Regions from separate parts of the Dietzia sp. IBK-p2-16D genome, predicted to be linked through region 1. Evidence: riboswitches for the same ligand, from Rfam matches in the RefSeq annotation. Region 1 holds a riboswitch; the other holds the start of a gene.

Region 1 (7,622 bases):
CGCGCGATCTGCACCCGCTGCCGCTCGCCGCCGGACAGCGTCGCGTACCGCTGGTCCAGGCGGTCGCCGAGGCCGGTCGTGGCCGCCGCGCGCCGCACCACCCCGTCGTCCCCGGGAGCGGGGCCCGACCAGGCCGGGCGATGCGGGATGCGGCCGAGTTCGATGACCTCCCGGACCGTGGGGTTCTGGTCGGTGGTCGCCTCCTGCGCCACCAGCGCCAGGCGCCGGGACAGGCGTTTGCGGGGGAGTGATCGGATGTCCGTGCCGTCGAGGTGCACCGATCCGGTGTCGGGGCGGAGTAGGCCCGTCAGGATGCGCAGGAGCGTCGACTTGCCGGAGCCGTTCGGCCCCAGCACCCCGACCATGGTGCCGGGGGCCGGAGCCACGCTGACGTCGTCGAGGACGGTCCGGCCGCGCACGGACCACGAGACGCCTCGAGCCTCGAGCGTCGAGGGGGCACCCGTGGTCATCGGCCGTGTCCCCGTCGGAGGAGGAGCCCGACGAAGGCCGGGACGCCGATGAGCGCGGTGGCCACTCCGATCGGCAACTCCTGGGGTGCGATCACGGTGCGGGAGACCGCGTCGATCCACACCACGAACACGGCCCCCATCAGCGCCGCGGTCGGGACGAGGGCCCGGTGCCGGCCGCCGACCAGGGCACGGGCGGCGTGTGGCAGCACTAGGCCCACGAAGCCGATCGCCCCGCAGGTGCTCACGATGACGGCCGTGACGAGCGCCGTCACCACCATGAGCACCAGCCGCGTGCGCGCCACGTTGACGCCGAGGGCGGCCGCGGCGTCCTGGCCGAAGGTGAACGCGTCGAGGCTGGAGGTGTGCAGCAGGCACGCCACCAGCCCGAGCAGGACCACGACGCCGCACACCGCCACGTCCGACCAGCGGACGGAGGCCAGCGAGCCGAGCAGCCAGAACAGCACGCCGCGGGTCTGTTCGGCGTCGGCGGCGATGTAGACGACGAACGAGGTCACGGCGGAGAACAACTGGGTGGCCGCGACCCCGGCCAGCACCACCCGGTCGGTAGTGCCGCCGGACGCGAAGGCCAGGACCAGGACGAAGCCGAACGCGGTGAGCGCCCCGACGAACGCCCCCGTGGTGAGCCCGACCGCGCCCGCCCCGACCCCGAGCACCACGACGAGGACCGCCCCGGTCGAGGCCCCGGAGGAGATGCCGAGGATGTACGGGTCGGCCAGTGGGTTGCGCAGCAGCGACTGCAGGATCACGCCGCACAGCGCGAGCCCGGCCCCGGCCAGTGCGGCCATCAGGGTGCGCGGCAGCCGCAGGTTCCAGATGATCCCCTCCTGGATCCGCGTGAGCCCGGAGTCGGCTCCGGTGAGGCGGGCCAGCGCGGACTGGATAACGTCGGCGGCGGTGAGTCCGGACGGGCCGATGGTGATGACGAGCGCCGTCGACACCGCCAGCAGCCCCAGGCCGCCGAGCCACAGGGTGACCAGTGCGGACGGTCGCCGCAGGGGCGGTCGCCGGTGCGGTGGCGCCGGGACCACCGGGGCGGTGGTCCTCTCGGGTGCGAGGGTCATCGGGTCAGTTGGCCGGGTCCGGCGCGCCGGCCCCCGGTGTGGTGAGTCCAAGCTCGGTGAGTCCCGCCGCGACGGTCTCCACCCCGTAGATCGTGCGCAGCGACGGGTTCATCTCGGCGCCGGTGATGTCGATGAATCGCTTCCCGCGAACCGCCGCCATCTCCCGGGTGACGGGGTTGGACTCGAGGTAGGCGATCTTGGCCTCCGCGGTCTCGGCGGTCTGGCTCTTGCGGGTCAGGTCGCCCACGACGATCACGTCCGGGTCGCGCTCGGCCACGACCTCCCAGCTGATCTGCGGCCACTCCTGGGTGGTGTCGTCGAAGACGTTCTCCATGCCCAGGGTGGTCGAGATGAGGCCGGGGGCACCGCAGCAGCCGGCCAGGTACGGGGACTCGGAGTTGGCGAACCAGTACATCGCGGAGACCCCGCGGGCGTCGACGCTCTCCGCGGCCTCGTCGAGTCGGCGCTGCAGATCCGCCACCAGCTCGTCACCGGCCTGCTCCACGTCGAAGATCATCGCGAGCTCGGTGATCTCGCGGTAGAGCAGGTCCGGGGTCAGCGGGGTCTCGCGGACGCCGTCCCCGGAGTCGGCGACCTTGCCCACGCAGTCGGTGGGGGAGAGGTACGTGCCCACGCCGAACTCGTGGAACTGCTCGCGGGCGGCGACCCCGCCCTCGCCGAGGGTGCTGCCGAAGGAGGCGGTGACGAAGTCCGGCTCCACGTCGAGGACGGCCTCCATCGACGGCGCGTTGTCGGCCAGGCGGGGGACCGTCCTGTTCAGCTCGGCGAACTCGGGCAGGACCGGGTCGGTCCAGGTGGCGGTGCCGACCACCCGGTCGCCGAGGCCGAGGGCGTACAGGATCTCGGTGGAGCCCTGGTTGAGCGAGACGACCCGTTCGGGCGGGGCCTCGACCTGCACCTGCTCCCCGCAGTTGTCGATCGGATCGGTGCCCGCGCCGGCGGTTGCCGCCGGATCGTGAGCCGTGCAGGAGGTCAGGGCGAGGATGGTGACGCCGGCGAGGGTGAACAAGGCGGAAGAACGCATGGCTGTGCTCCGAGGTCGCGGGCCTGGAACGCGAAGCCCGGTGATGACCTGGCGGTTGTCACCGCGAGGGCCAGCCGGTATTCGGACTCGGGATCACCTGGACGGAGCGCCTTCCCAGACCTTGCGGCCCAGTGGCATAGTGCCCCGCCATCCCCCTCACCGCTGCGCGTCAGTTCCGGATTCGCACCGGATTCCCGCGACCGATCGGTCTCGCTGGCGATCACAAGGTAACACGCGCTCCAGGGTCAGTACGCCAGCCCCATCCGCATCGCGCCGACCGCCTCGGACAGTGCCGAGCGCGCGAGCGGGGTGGCCCCGACGGCGTTGACGAACGGGTGGACCAGCGAATCGTGGCGGCGCAGCGAGACCGGGACACCGGCGTCGGCCATCTTCCGGGCGTACGCCTCGCCCTCGTCGCGCAGCGGGTCGAACCCGCCCGTGGCCACGTGGGCGGGCGGCAGTCCCGAGAAGTCCTCCGCCAGCAGGGGGGAGGCGCGGGGGTCGAACCGGTCCTCGTCGGACCGGATGTAGGTCTCCTCGTACCAGTCCATGTTGGCCCGGGTGAGGAAGAAGCCGTCGCCGAACAGCTCGTACGAGCGGGTCCGCGCGGACATGTTGGTGGCGGGGACGAACAGCAGTTGGAAGTCCGGCATCTTCTCCCCGGCGTCGCGCGTCTGCTGGCACACCACCGCCGCCAGGTTGCCGCCGGCGCTGTCACCGCCCACCGCGATGCGCGTCGGGTCCACGCCGAATTCGTCGGCGTGGTCGCGGACGTACCGGAACGCGGCGAGGGCGTCCTCGGCGGCGGTGGGGAACCGGAACTCCGGTGCCAGCCGGTAGTCGACGCTGATCACCTTGAGTCGGCCCGCCCGTGCGATGTAGCGGCAGGTCGCGTCGTGCGAGTCGACGCTGCCGAGCACCCAGCCGCCGCCGTGGAAGTACACCAGCACCGGCAGCGGCTCGTCCCCCTCGACCGGCGAGTAGAGGCGAGCGGGCAGGTCGGCCCGGTCCGGACCGGTGCCGCCGAGCGGGAGGACGATGTCGGAGACGACGGCGAGGTCGATCTTCTTGCCCGAGACCGTGAACGCCGACCGCTCGACAGCCGAACGAGCCCTGTCGACGGTGAGGTCCTCGTATTCACCCTCGGACGTCATCGAGATGACCCGGAGCCCGGCCTGGAAGTGCGGGTCGAGAACCTGGCCGTCCAGCCGCCTCGGGGTCCCACCCACTACTCGGAGCAGCCGGCCGGGCAGGAACCCCGCAGCGGTCATGACCGATTTGGTGACGCGATCCGCGATCGACGGGGAGAAGGCACGGTGGCCGGACATGGGAGAGCGCATGCCCACATTGTGACGCGGATCCCTGGGATGATCAGGGTAATCGGACGAAGGAGCTGGTCATGCGTTCAGAAGACGAGAGCGTGGTGCGGGTCGAGAGCCTGGTCAAGACCTTCGGCCGGGCCCGGGCCCTGGACGAGCTCGACCTGGACGTGCGCCGGGGGGAGGTCCACGGGTTCCTCGGCCCCAACGGGTCGGGAAAATCCACCACGATCCGGATCCTGCTCGGGCTCATGCGCGCCGACTCCGGCCGGGTGACGGTGTTCGGCGGCGACCCGTGGCGAGACGCGGTCCAGCTGCACGCCCGGCTGGCCTACGTCCCCGGTGAGGTGACCCTGTGGCCGCGGCTGACGGGCGGCCAGTGCATCGACCTGCTGGGCCGGGCGCTCGGAGGACTCGACCCCGACAGGCGCGACGGACTGATCGACCGCTTCCGCCTGGACCCCACCAAGCGCACGCGCGACTACTCCAAGGGCAATCGACAGAAAGTGTCACTGATCGCCGCGCTGGCGTCCGACGCGGAGCTGCTCGTCCTGGACGAGCCCACCTCCGGCCTCGACCCGCTCATGGAGCAGACGTTCCAGGAGTGCGTCCGCGAGGCCGTCGACGGTGGCGCCACCGTGCTGCTGTCCAGCCACATCATGGGCGAGGTCGAGGCGCTCGCCGACCGGGTGAGCATCATCCGCGACGGACGCACCGTCACCTCGGGGACGCTGGCCGACCTGCGGCGCCACACCACGACCGAGGTCCATGCCGTCACCGACGCCGATCCGGGTTCACTCGAGCGCGTGACGGGGGTCGACGGCCTGCGGATCGAGGAGGCCGCCGACGGTCGGTTCGAGGTCCGCTGCCACGTGCCTGCCCCGCAGCTGGGGGAGGTCACCGGCGTCCTGCACGCGGCCGGCATCCACACGCTCACCGCGACCCCGCCCAGCCTGGACGACCTGTTCCTCAGCGCCTACTCCGGAGCAGGGGACCGGGGATGACCTCGCCGTTCGCCGGCACCGGACTATTGACCCACATCGCCCTGCGCACGGGGTGGCGGGTCGCGGCCGCCTGGGTCCTCGGCCTCGCCGCGCTGTACCTCATCACGGGGCTCTCGATCGCAGCCCTCTACGACACCCCGCAGGACCTCGCCGCGTACGGCACCTCGGTCGGCGAGTCGATGATCATGCTCACGGGCCGGGTGGCCGGACTCGACACCCTCGGCGGCGTGATGATGAACGAGTATTCGTTCATGGTCGCCTTCGGCATCCCCGTCATGGCGATCGCCCTGACCGCGCGCTCCACCCGCAGGGAGGAGGAGTCCGGACGGTCCGAACTGCTGTTGTCGGGCCGGGTCGGTCGGCTCGCCCCGACGGCGGCCGCACTTGTCGTCGTCGTCGGGGTCTTCACCGTCCTGGGACTGGCGCTGTGGACGGCGACCCTCACCCTCGAGATCGATCCCGGCGGCGCGGCGCTGTACGTGGGCTCGATCGTCGCCGCCGGCTGGGTGTACGCCGCGGGCACCGCCGTGGTCGCCCAGGTACTCGCGCACACCCGCACCGTGTGGGCGGTGTCGATGGCCGCGGCCGGACTGACCCTGATCACCCGCGGGATCGGTGACGTCAACCGCAACTGGCTGAGCTGGACCTCCCCGTTGGGGTGGCACGGCCTCACCCGGCCGTTCGGCGATGCGTCCGTGGTGCCTCTGATCGTGGCCGTCGCCGTCGCGGCCGGACTCGCGGCCGTCTCCCTGTGGCTCGCCGGCCGCCGGGACGTGGGCCAGGGGTTGGTCCCGGCCCGGACCGGCCCCGCCACCGCGTCGAGATGGCGCGCGTCCCGGACCGGGTCCGCCGTGCACCAGCACCTCGGCGCATTCGCCGGCTGGACGATCGGCGTGGTGGCGCTGATGGCCATGTACGGCGCGCTGATGAACGTGGTGGTCGAGACGATGCTCTCCAACCCCGACCTGGCGATGTTCCTCGCCGATGCGGGCACCCTGGTCGACTCGATCGTGCAGATGCTCGTCGCCTTCGCCGGATTCCTCGGAGCCGGCTTCGCGTTGCAGACCCTCACCGGGTTGCGCGCCGAGGAGACCGCCGGCCGGCTCGAGGTGGAGCTGTCCACGGGGCGCTCGCGGTGGTCATGGCTCGCCGCGCACGCGGCCGTCGTGGCCGCCGGCACCGTCGTGGTGGTCCTCGCCGGCGCGGCCGCCTTCGGGATCACCGCGGCCGCCGTGCTGGACGACGCGGGCCTCGCGGTGCGCATCATCGGGGCCGGGGCGTGGTACATCCCCGCCGCGCTGGTGTTCGTCGCGGTCTCCATCGGACTGTTCGGTACGGCCCCGCGGCTGCAGGTCCTCGCCTGGGCGCCGTTCGTCCTCGCCGTCGTCGTCACCTTCATGGGACCCACGCTCCGGCTCAGCGAGGACCAGATGCGCCTGTCCCCGTTCGGCGCGGTGGGCACCGCCCCCGTCGGTCCCGTGGACACGGTCGGCGTGACCGTGCTCCTCGTCCTCGCGGCCGTCCTCGTCGCCGTGGGGTTGGTCGGATTCCGGCGCCGCGACGTGCCGCGGACCTGACCGCGGTGGCCGACCCGACCTGACAGACTGGCCGGCACGGCCGCTACGCCTCATCGGCGAGGCCGACACGGCCGCCGGCTCCGCCGGCCGCAGGCGATCCAGGGAGGAACCGATGTCGGACGAGTTCGATCGAGACAGGCTCTCCACCGCGCTGTCGGTGGTCACGGACTGGCCGGTGGACAACGTCTCGGCCGCGGTCGTCGGCCCCGACGGCGCCCTCGCGGTCCACGGCGACGAGTCCCGCGTGTACCGCCTCGCCTCGGTGACCAAGCCCCTCGTCGCGGTGGCCGCCCTCCTGGCGGTGGAGGAGGAGGCCATCACCCTCGACGAGCCCGCCGGGCCCGAGGGATCCACGGTGCGCCACCTGCTCGCCCACGCCTCGGGACTGGACTTCGCCGACCGCGACAAGGCACGCACCGAGCCGGGGGAGCGGCGGATCTACTCCTCCGCCGGGTTCGAGGTGCTCGCCGACCACATCGCCGACGCCACCGGGATCGCGTTCACCGACTACCTCCACGAGGCGGTGTGCCAGCCGCTGGGCATGGAGTCCACCACCCTCGAGGGATCCGCCGGCCACGGCGCGTCCGCCAGCCTCGCCGACCTCATTGCGTTCGCCCGGGAACTCGTGGCCCCGGGCCTGCTCGCCGCCGAGACCCTGGAGGAGGCCGTCAGCGAGCAGTTCCGCGGCCTGGACGGGATCGTGCCCGGGTACGGCATGCAGAAGCCGTGCCCCTGGGGACTGGGCTTCGAACTCCGCGACGCCAAGCACCCCCACTGGACCGGCCAGCACAACTCGCCCGCGACCTTCGGTCACTTCGGACAGTCCGGGACGCTGCTGTGGGTCGAGCCCGAGATCTCCACGGCGCTGGTGGTGCTCACCGACCGCGACTTCGGCGACTGGGCCAAGCCACTGTGGCCGGAGCTGTCCGACAGGGTCGTCGACGCGGCCACCCGGCGCTCGCGCGAGGACGATGCGTTGGGCGGGTGAGCTCGTCACTCCCGACACGCCCGCAGTCGTGCCGGGCGACGGAATCACGGTGCTGTAACTTTGCTGAGAGTCGAGAAGTGTCGCTGGTGTAATTCGACCACTTCAGGCACAGTGGTAACTGCAAGCAACATAAGCAA
Region 2 (7,622 bases), on a different contig from region 1:
TGCAGCCCCAGGCGGTCGATGACCTGCTCGACCACCTCGCGGTCGTGGGCGGACTCGGTGCCGAAGCGCGCGATGTGGGGGGTGCGACCGAGTCCGATGAGTTCGCGCGCCGTGACCCCCTCGGGGACGACCGGGCGCTGCGGCATCATCGCGACCGTCCGCGCCACCCGGCGGCGTCCGGCCCGGCGCGGGGTCAGCCCGTCGACCTCGATGCGACCGGTGGCCGGGATGAGACCGGCGAGAGCGAACAGCAGGGTCGTCTTGCCGGACCCGTTGGGGCCCACGAGGGACACCCAGGAGCCGGCGGGCACGGTGAGGTCGATGCCGTGGAGGATGGCGGTGCGGTCGCGGGTGACCCGCAGATCACGGCAGGTCAGGGCGGCGGGCGCGGACCCTGCGGACCCTGCGGACCCAGCGGACGGTGTGGCGCTCATATGTGCCCCCGGCTGCGACGCAGGACCAGGAGGAAGAACGGGGCGCCGATCGCCGCCGTCACCACGCCGATGGGCAGCTCGGCCGGGCTCATCGCGGTCCGGGCGACGACGTCGGCGAGGATGAGGAACGTGGCCCCGACCAGCAACGATACCGGCAGGAGTAGCCGGTGACCCGGCCCGATGAGCATGCGCACCGCGTGGGGGATGACGATGCCCACGAACCCGATCAGACCGGACACCGACACCACCGCCGCGGTGCCGAGCGTGGCCACGCTGATGAGGACCAACCGCACGCGCGCCGGGGCGATCCCCAGCGTCGCGGCCTCGGTGTCGCCGACCGCCATGACGTCGAGGGTGCGCCGGAACAGGGCGATCACCGCCACCGAGACGATCACGTACGGCAGCACCGTCTGCACGTCGGACCAACCGCTGGTCGTGAGGCGGCCGAGCATCCACGAGTACACCTGGCGGAGGGTCTCGTCGTGGCGCTGCATGAAGAACGTCTGGACGGCGCTGGCGAACGCGGCCACCGCGACGCCGGCGAGGATGATGACGACCTCGCTGCGTCCGCCGCCGACGCTGCGGCCCAGCGTGTAGGTGGCCAGTACGGCGATCATGCCGCCGGCGAACGCGGCGGGCGGCACCATCGCCGATCCCATCGCACCGCCCACGACGATCGCCAGGGTCGCGCCCAGGCCCGCCCCGCTGGACACACCCAGCAGGTACGGGTCGGCGAGCGGGTTGCGGAAGACGCCCTGGTAGGTGGCCCCGGCGATCGCCAGCATCGCGCCGACGACCGCCCCCAGCACCACCCGCGGGATACGGATCTCCCACAGGATGACCTGCTGCCGCTCGGTGAACCCGGAGTCGACCTCGACCAGCGGCAATCGGCCGACGAGCTCGAGCACCACGCCGCCCGGGGTGAGCCCCGCCGGGCCGATGAGGGTGCCCAGCAGGACCGCGGCCCCCAGCAGCAGCGTCGCCCCGCCGAGCACCAGGGCGTGGCGAGGCGACGGGCGGGTCATGAGGTGGGCTGGCTCTCGGCCGCCCCCGCGGTGTCCGGCGTGGCCGGTGCGGCGTCGGGCACCGCCGAGACGATCGCCGCGACCTCGCGCATGAAGTCCACGATGCGCGGGCCCCACCGGCTGGACAGGTCCTCGTCGACCACGTGGACGCGTCCCTCGCGTACGGCCGTCAACCCGTCCCACCCCGGCCGCTCGGCGACGACCTCCGGGGTGATGCCGCAGCACTGGCCGTCGGCGAGGAACACCAGGTCGGGGTCGGCCTCGAGGATGAGCTCCTCCGACAGCTGGGGGTACGGGTCGTCACCGGTGGCGACCGAGGTCAGGCCCAGCAGGGAGTACACCTCGCCGACGTAGGTGGCGTCGGTGACCGTGTAGTAGGTGTCGTCGAGCTCGTGGAAGTACGTCAGCGGGGTCTCGCGCTCCGGCACGGAGGCGACGATCTCGTCGATCTCGACCTGCATCCGTGACACCAGCTCCGCGGCCTCGCCGATGTGCCCGGTGGCGGCGCCGACCTGTTCGAGCTGCGCGTAGGTGTCGTCGAGGGTCTGCGCGGCCGGCAGCTGGAGCACCTCGACGCCGGAGCGTTCCAGCCCGGCCACGATGTCGCCGTTGTCGTCGGTGAGCACCACCAGGTCCGGTGCGTACCCCAGGATCGCCTCGAGGTTGGGCGTGTAACCGGACAGGTCGGTGACCGGGGCGCCGGCGGGGAAATCGGAGCGCTCGTCGACCGCCACGACCCGGTCCCCGGCGCCGACGGCGTAGAGCATCTCGGTGGTGACCGGGGCCAGCGACACGATCGCCTGCGGATCGTCGGCCGCGGCGGTGGTCTGATCGGCCGACGCCGGCTCGTCGCCGCCGGTCCCGCTGCACGCCGAGACGAGCAGGGTGACGGCGGCCAGGGGGGCCGCGAGCAGGAGTGAGCGGGGTCGGCGGGGCCGCCGGTATGGGTGGTGCATGACATCCTCCGGGAGACGGAGGACGAAAGCAGCTCGGCTGCGACGAGGACGTCGCGGCACGCAACCGTCCTTCGTCCGAGGTCAGTTCGTACGGCGCCGCGGTATCGGCCGACCTGGCTTGCCCGTCCGAGGGGACGGGATCACAGTTGCGGGACAGCGTCGGATTCACACCGACTTCCGCCGTGTACCACGGTGTCCGGTGCAGGACCGGACCTGTCGAGGGTAGCTCACCCGCCCAGCACGACCCCCTCGCGCCGCGGGTCGGCGCCGCCGACGAGGGTGCCGTCGGACTGCCGCAGGATCGCGGAGAGCCCGGACGATTGGTCGTCCGTGGAGACCTCGTGGCCGAGCTCGGTGAGCCGCCCGGTCACCGCCGCCGGGTCGCGTGCCACCGCCGGGTGCTCCCCGCCCACCGCCGTCTCGGGGGAGTTGCTCGCCCCGAACGACGGGGCGCCCACCGCCTGTTGTGGGTCCAGGCCCCAGTCGAGCATCCCGACGAGCGTCTTGACCACGAACTGGATGATCCGCGATCCGCCGGGCGAGCCCACCACCGCGCGCAGGTCGCCGCGGGCGAGAGGAGATCCGTCGAAGACCATCGTGGGAGCCATGGACGAGCGGGGCCGCTTGCCCGGCTGCACACGGTTGGCCTGCAGCTCCCCGGCCTCGTCGCGGGGCTCGGCCGCGAAGTCGGTGAGCTGGTTGTTGAGCAGGAATCCCTCCACCATCTGGAAGGAACCGAACGCCGACTCCACGGTGGTGGTCAGCGCGGCCGCGTTGCCCTCGGCGTCGATGATGCTGATGTGGCTGGTGCCGTGCTCGGGTCCGGTGAACACGCCGCGGGCGTCGAAGGCGAACTCGCCGGGCTCGGCCTCGCCCATGGAGCGGTCGGGGTCGATGAGCTCGGCCCGCCCGGCCAGGTACCCGGGACGCAGCAGGGTCAGCGGCGAGCCGAGGGGCGGCGGGACGAAGCGTGGGTCGGCGATGTAGACGTCGCGGTCGGCGTAGGCGAGCCTTTCCGCCTCGGTCACCAGGTGCACCGCCTCCGGCGAGGGCAGGCCTCCGTCGTCGTCGACTCCGGTCGGTGGGTACGCGGCGAGGTTCTTGTCCGCCAGCATCGTCATGGTCGCTGCGACCGCGGTGCCGCCGGAGGACGGCGGCCCCATGCCGCACACGGCGTGGTCCCGGTAGGGGCTGCACACGGGGTCGCGGGTGGTCGCCTGGTAGCCGGCGAGGTCGTCGAGCGTCATCGCGCCCGGCGTGATGCCCTCGCGTTGCGTGGTGACCTGCTCGATGATCGCCTCGGCGATCGCGCCCGTGTAGAACGCGTCGGCGCCCTCGCTGGCCACTGCTGCGAGGGTTTTGGCGTAGGCCGGGTTCGTCAGGCGAGTCCCGGCGGGTTTCCCGGTGCCGCCCTCGAGGAAGTAGGCGGCGGCGTCGGGGTCGCGGGCCAGGTCCTCGGCGGCGTCGGCGATGGACGCGGCCAGACGCGGGCTGATGTCGAACCCGTCGTCGGCCAGCACCACGGCCGGGTCGAACAACTCCCGCCACTCGCGGGTGCCGTGGTCGTCGTGCGCGGACTCGAGCAGCCGCAGGATGCCGGGTACGCCGATCGACCGTCCGCTGCGGCGGGCGTCGGGTTGCGGCTCGCCTGTGTCCTCGGGGGAGATGTGGCGCAGGTAGTCGACGGTGGCGGCCGCGGGCGCCGTCTCGCGGCCGTCGTAGGTCTCGAGCTGCCGGGTGCCCTGGTCGTAGTAGAGCAGGAACCCGCCGCCGCCGAGGCCGGAGGACTGCGGTTCGACCAGCCCCAGCACGGCCTGGGCGGTGACGAGCGCGTCCGCGGCCGTGCCCCCGTCGGCGAGTACCTCGCACGCGGCCAGGGTGGACAGGGGGTGCGCGGTGGACACCGAGTACGACGCGGTGGCCACGGGGGTCATCCCGGTGCGGTACCCGGTCGCGATCTCGGGGTTGTCCGCGATGGGACCGGCGGGACCGGCGTCCTCGCCGGGGCGTGCCACCGGCGTACCGCCGCCGGTCTGGGCGCACGGCGCGGCGTCCTGGACGGGCAGCGGGGGACCGCCGAGGGAGCCGGGTCGTGCGGCGGGATCCGGGGACGCGGGGTCGGGCGCGGGGGCCGACGACGACGAGGTGGGCGCCGCGTCCTGATCCGCGCCTCCCGAGTCGGTCGAGCAGGCCGTGGCCACCAGGACGGGCGCGAGCCCCAGGGCGAGGACCGCACGCGCGATCCGACCGGACTTCCGTGAGCTCATGAGCGGGCCGCCTTCCCGATCCGGATACGTCCCCACAGACTGCTCCGGCGGCGTGGTTCGTGGGCCGCTTCCGGCCCGGCCGAGTCCTAGTCGTGACCCGCGGGGAAGATGGGCGGAGACCGACCGACCGACGCAGTGGAGGGACCCGAGAGATGACGACGACGACGAGCGGTTCAGGCGAGGGGCCTTCGGCCGGGGATCTGCGCGAGCAGGGTTTCGCGACCAGGCGTGAGGTGATGAGCGACGCCTTCGTGGACCGGGCCATGGACCGGGCCGCCGGGACGGCGTCGGAGGCGATCCAGCACGTCGTCACCGAGAACGTCTGGGGCAACATCTGGAATCGGCCCGGGCTCGGCCGCCGGGACCGCAGCCTGCTGAACATCGGGATGCTCGTGGCGCTGCGCGCCGATGCCGAGCTGGCCGGACACGTGCGCGGCGGGCTGACCAACGGGCTGACCCGCGAGGAGATCACCGAGGCGGTCATCCACGCGTCGGGGTACTGCGGTGCGCCGGCGGCGCTGGCGGCGATGAGGACCGTTCAGGCGGTGTTCGACGACCTCGACGGGTAGACACCCACAAGCGGCGGGAACGCCCACGGCGGCGGGTAGTCTCGACCCCAGAGTGACAGGCGACACCCCTCGACCAAGGAGCCCCTCATGCGCAGCACGATGATGCCGGAGCAGCTGAACATCAGCACGATCCTGCAGTTCGGTGCGACCGTCCACAAGGACGCCGTCGTGACCACCTGGACCGATCAGGGACCGCGCAAGATCTCCTTCGGGGATCTGGGTGGACGCGCCGCGCAGCTGGCCCACGCGCTGCGCTCCCTGGGGATCGACGCCGACCAGCGCGTCGCCACGTTCCAGTGGAACAACTCCGAGCACATGGAGGCGTACCTGGCGATCCCGTCGATGGGCGCCGTGCTGCATCCGCTCAACATCCGGCTGTTCCCGGACCAGCTCGAGTTCGTGGCCAACCACGCCGAGGACAAGGTCGTGATCGTCGACCCGAGCCTGATCCCGCTGCTCCAGCCGCTCCTGCCGCGGTTCTCGACGGTCGAGCACGTGATCGTCACCGGCGGCGGCGCCGCGGGCCTCGAGGCCCCCGAGGGTATCCAGGTGCACGACTACGAGGCGCTGCTCGCCGCGCAGCCCACGGAGTTCGAGTGGCCCGAGGTGGACGAGAACGACGGCGCCGCCATGTGCTACACCTCGGGCACCACCGGCGACCCGAAGGGCGTCGTCTACTCGCACCGCTCGATCTACCTGCACTCGATGCAGGTGTGCATGTCCGACGGCATGAACATCTCGCTCGACGACAACGTGCTGGCGATCGTGCCCATGTTCCACGCGATGTCGTGGGGGCTCCCGTACGCCGCGTTCATGGTGGGTGCCTCGCTGCTCATGCCGGAGCGGTTCCTGCAGCCCGAGCCGCTGGCCGCGATGATCGCCAGCGAGAAGCCGACCCTCGCCGCCGCCGTGCCGACCATCTGGCAGGCCGTCGACGCCTACTCGGTCGACCATCCCATCGACATGTCGAGCTTCCGCTCCGTCGTGGTGGGCGGCAGCTCCTGCCCGCCCGAGCTCATCCGCAAGTTCCGTGACAAGTACGGGATCAACATCACCCACGCGTGGGGCATGACCGAGACCTCGCCCATCGGGACGCTGTCCCGGCCGAAGGCGTCCCTGCCCGAGGACCAGCAGTTCGATCTGCGGAAGACCCAGGGGCGGCTCCTCGCCGGTGTCAAGGCGCGGATCGTCGACGACTCCGGCACCGCCCTGCCCTGGGACGGCGAATCGGTGGGCGAGCTCCAGGTGCGCGGCCCGTGGATCACCGGCAGCTACCACAAGGTCGAGAACTCGGATCAGTTCGACGACGGTTGGCTGCGCACCGGTGACGTCGGCTACATCACGCCCGAGGCGTTCCTGCAGCTCACCGACCGCGCCAAGGACATCATCAAGTCCGGCGGCGAGTGGATCTCGTCGGTCGAGGTGGAGAACTACCTCCTCGAGCACCCGGCCGTCGCCGAGGCCGCGGTGATCGGCATCCCCGATCCCAAGTGGGACGAGCGGCCGCTGGCCACGGTCGTCATCAAGGACGGCATCCCCGACCCGGACGTCGAAGAGCTGCGGGCCCACCTGGCCGAGCGGATGGCCAAGTGGCAGGTGCCGGAGAAGTTCGCGTTCGTCGACGAGATCCCCAAGACCTCGGTCGGCAAGCTCGACAAGAAGCGCATCCGCGTCTCGCATTCCGAGGGCGACCTGACCGTGGTCAACGCCCTGGAGGGCTGACCCGCCCCGACCCGCCCGACCCGCCCGACCCCGACCCCGACGAGAAGACAGTTCCGCACACATCCCCCGAGAGGCGGGTGTGCGGAACTGTCTTGTCGATGGATCGTGCGCGGCGGGGTCAGCCCGCGGCGACGCGGGCGAGCGGCCGCAGCGACACGGGCAGTCCGTCCGCCGGGTAGGGCAGGGAATCGTTCTTCATGGGCGGCACGTAGTCCAGCGGGACCGACCACTCGAAGTGGCGTAGCAGTGCGCTGAGCACCAGCTTCGATTCGAGGTTGGCGAAGATCATGCCGAGGCACTTGTGCACCCCGCCGCCGAACGGCTCCCAGGCGAAGCGGTGCGACTTGTCCTCCCGCCGTTCCTCGGAGAACCGCTCGGGATCGAAGATCTCCGGGTCCGTCCAGTACTCGGGCATGTGGTGCGAGTACAGCGGCATGATCGAGGTGAGTCGGCCGGCCGGGATCTCCACGCCCAGGATCTCGGTGTCCTTGACCGTCTTGCGCGCCATCACCGGCACCGGCGGGTGCAGGCGCAGCGACTCCTTCATCACCAGTGCCAGATCGGGCAGCTCCTCCAGCTCGGCCAGGGTGGGGTTCGGACCCAGATCCTGGCACTGGCGGCGGAGCCGCTCCTGCCACTGGACGTCGCG

Evidence for each region. Region 1 has a riboswitch for cobalamin ahead of AC3DE3_RS13115 (ABC transporter substrate-binding protein). Riboswitches for the same ligand answer to the same signal wherever they lie in the genome.
Region 2: another riboswitch for cobalamin. It lies ahead of AC3DE3_RS05760 (ABC transporter substrate-binding protein); the one in region 1 lies ahead of AC3DE3_RS13115 (ABC transporter substrate-binding protein).

What each region holds. Positions count from the first base shown of each region.
Region 1 is NZ_JBYMTL010000006.1:41,263-48,884, forward strand. It holds gene AC3DE3_RS13105 (ABC transporter ATP-binding protein) at 1-470, opposite strand, end outside; gene AC3DE3_RS13110 (FecCD family ABC transporter permease) at 467-1,552, opposite strand; gene AC3DE3_RS13115 (ABC transporter substrate-binding protein) at 1,557-2,597, opposite strand; cobalamin riboswitch at 2,653-2,830, opposite strand; gene AC3DE3_RS13120 (alpha/beta hydrolase) at 2,843-3,937, opposite strand; gene AC3DE3_RS13125 (ABC transporter ATP-binding protein) at 3,997-4,920, shown strand; gene AC3DE3_RS13130 (ABC transporter permease) at 4,917-6,497, shown strand; gene AC3DE3_RS13135 (serine hydrolase domain-containing protein) at 6,610-7,485, shown strand.
Region 2 is NZ_JBYMTL010000002.1:304,020-311,641, forward strand. It holds gene AC3DE3_RS05750 (ABC transporter ATP-binding protein) at 1-434, opposite strand, end outside; gene AC3DE3_RS05755 (FecCD family ABC transporter permease) at 431-1,459, opposite strand; gene AC3DE3_RS05760 (ABC transporter substrate-binding protein) at 1,456-2,415, opposite strand; cobalamin riboswitch at 2,505-2,642, opposite strand; gene ggt (gamma-glutamyltransferase) at 2,643-4,682, opposite strand; gene AC3DE3_RS05770 (carboxymuconolactone decarboxylase family protein) at 4,835-5,251, shown strand; gene AC3DE3_RS05775 (long-chain fatty acid--CoA ligase) at 5,339-6,973, shown strand; gene AC3DE3_RS05780 (cytochrome P450) at 7,092-7,622, opposite strand, start outside.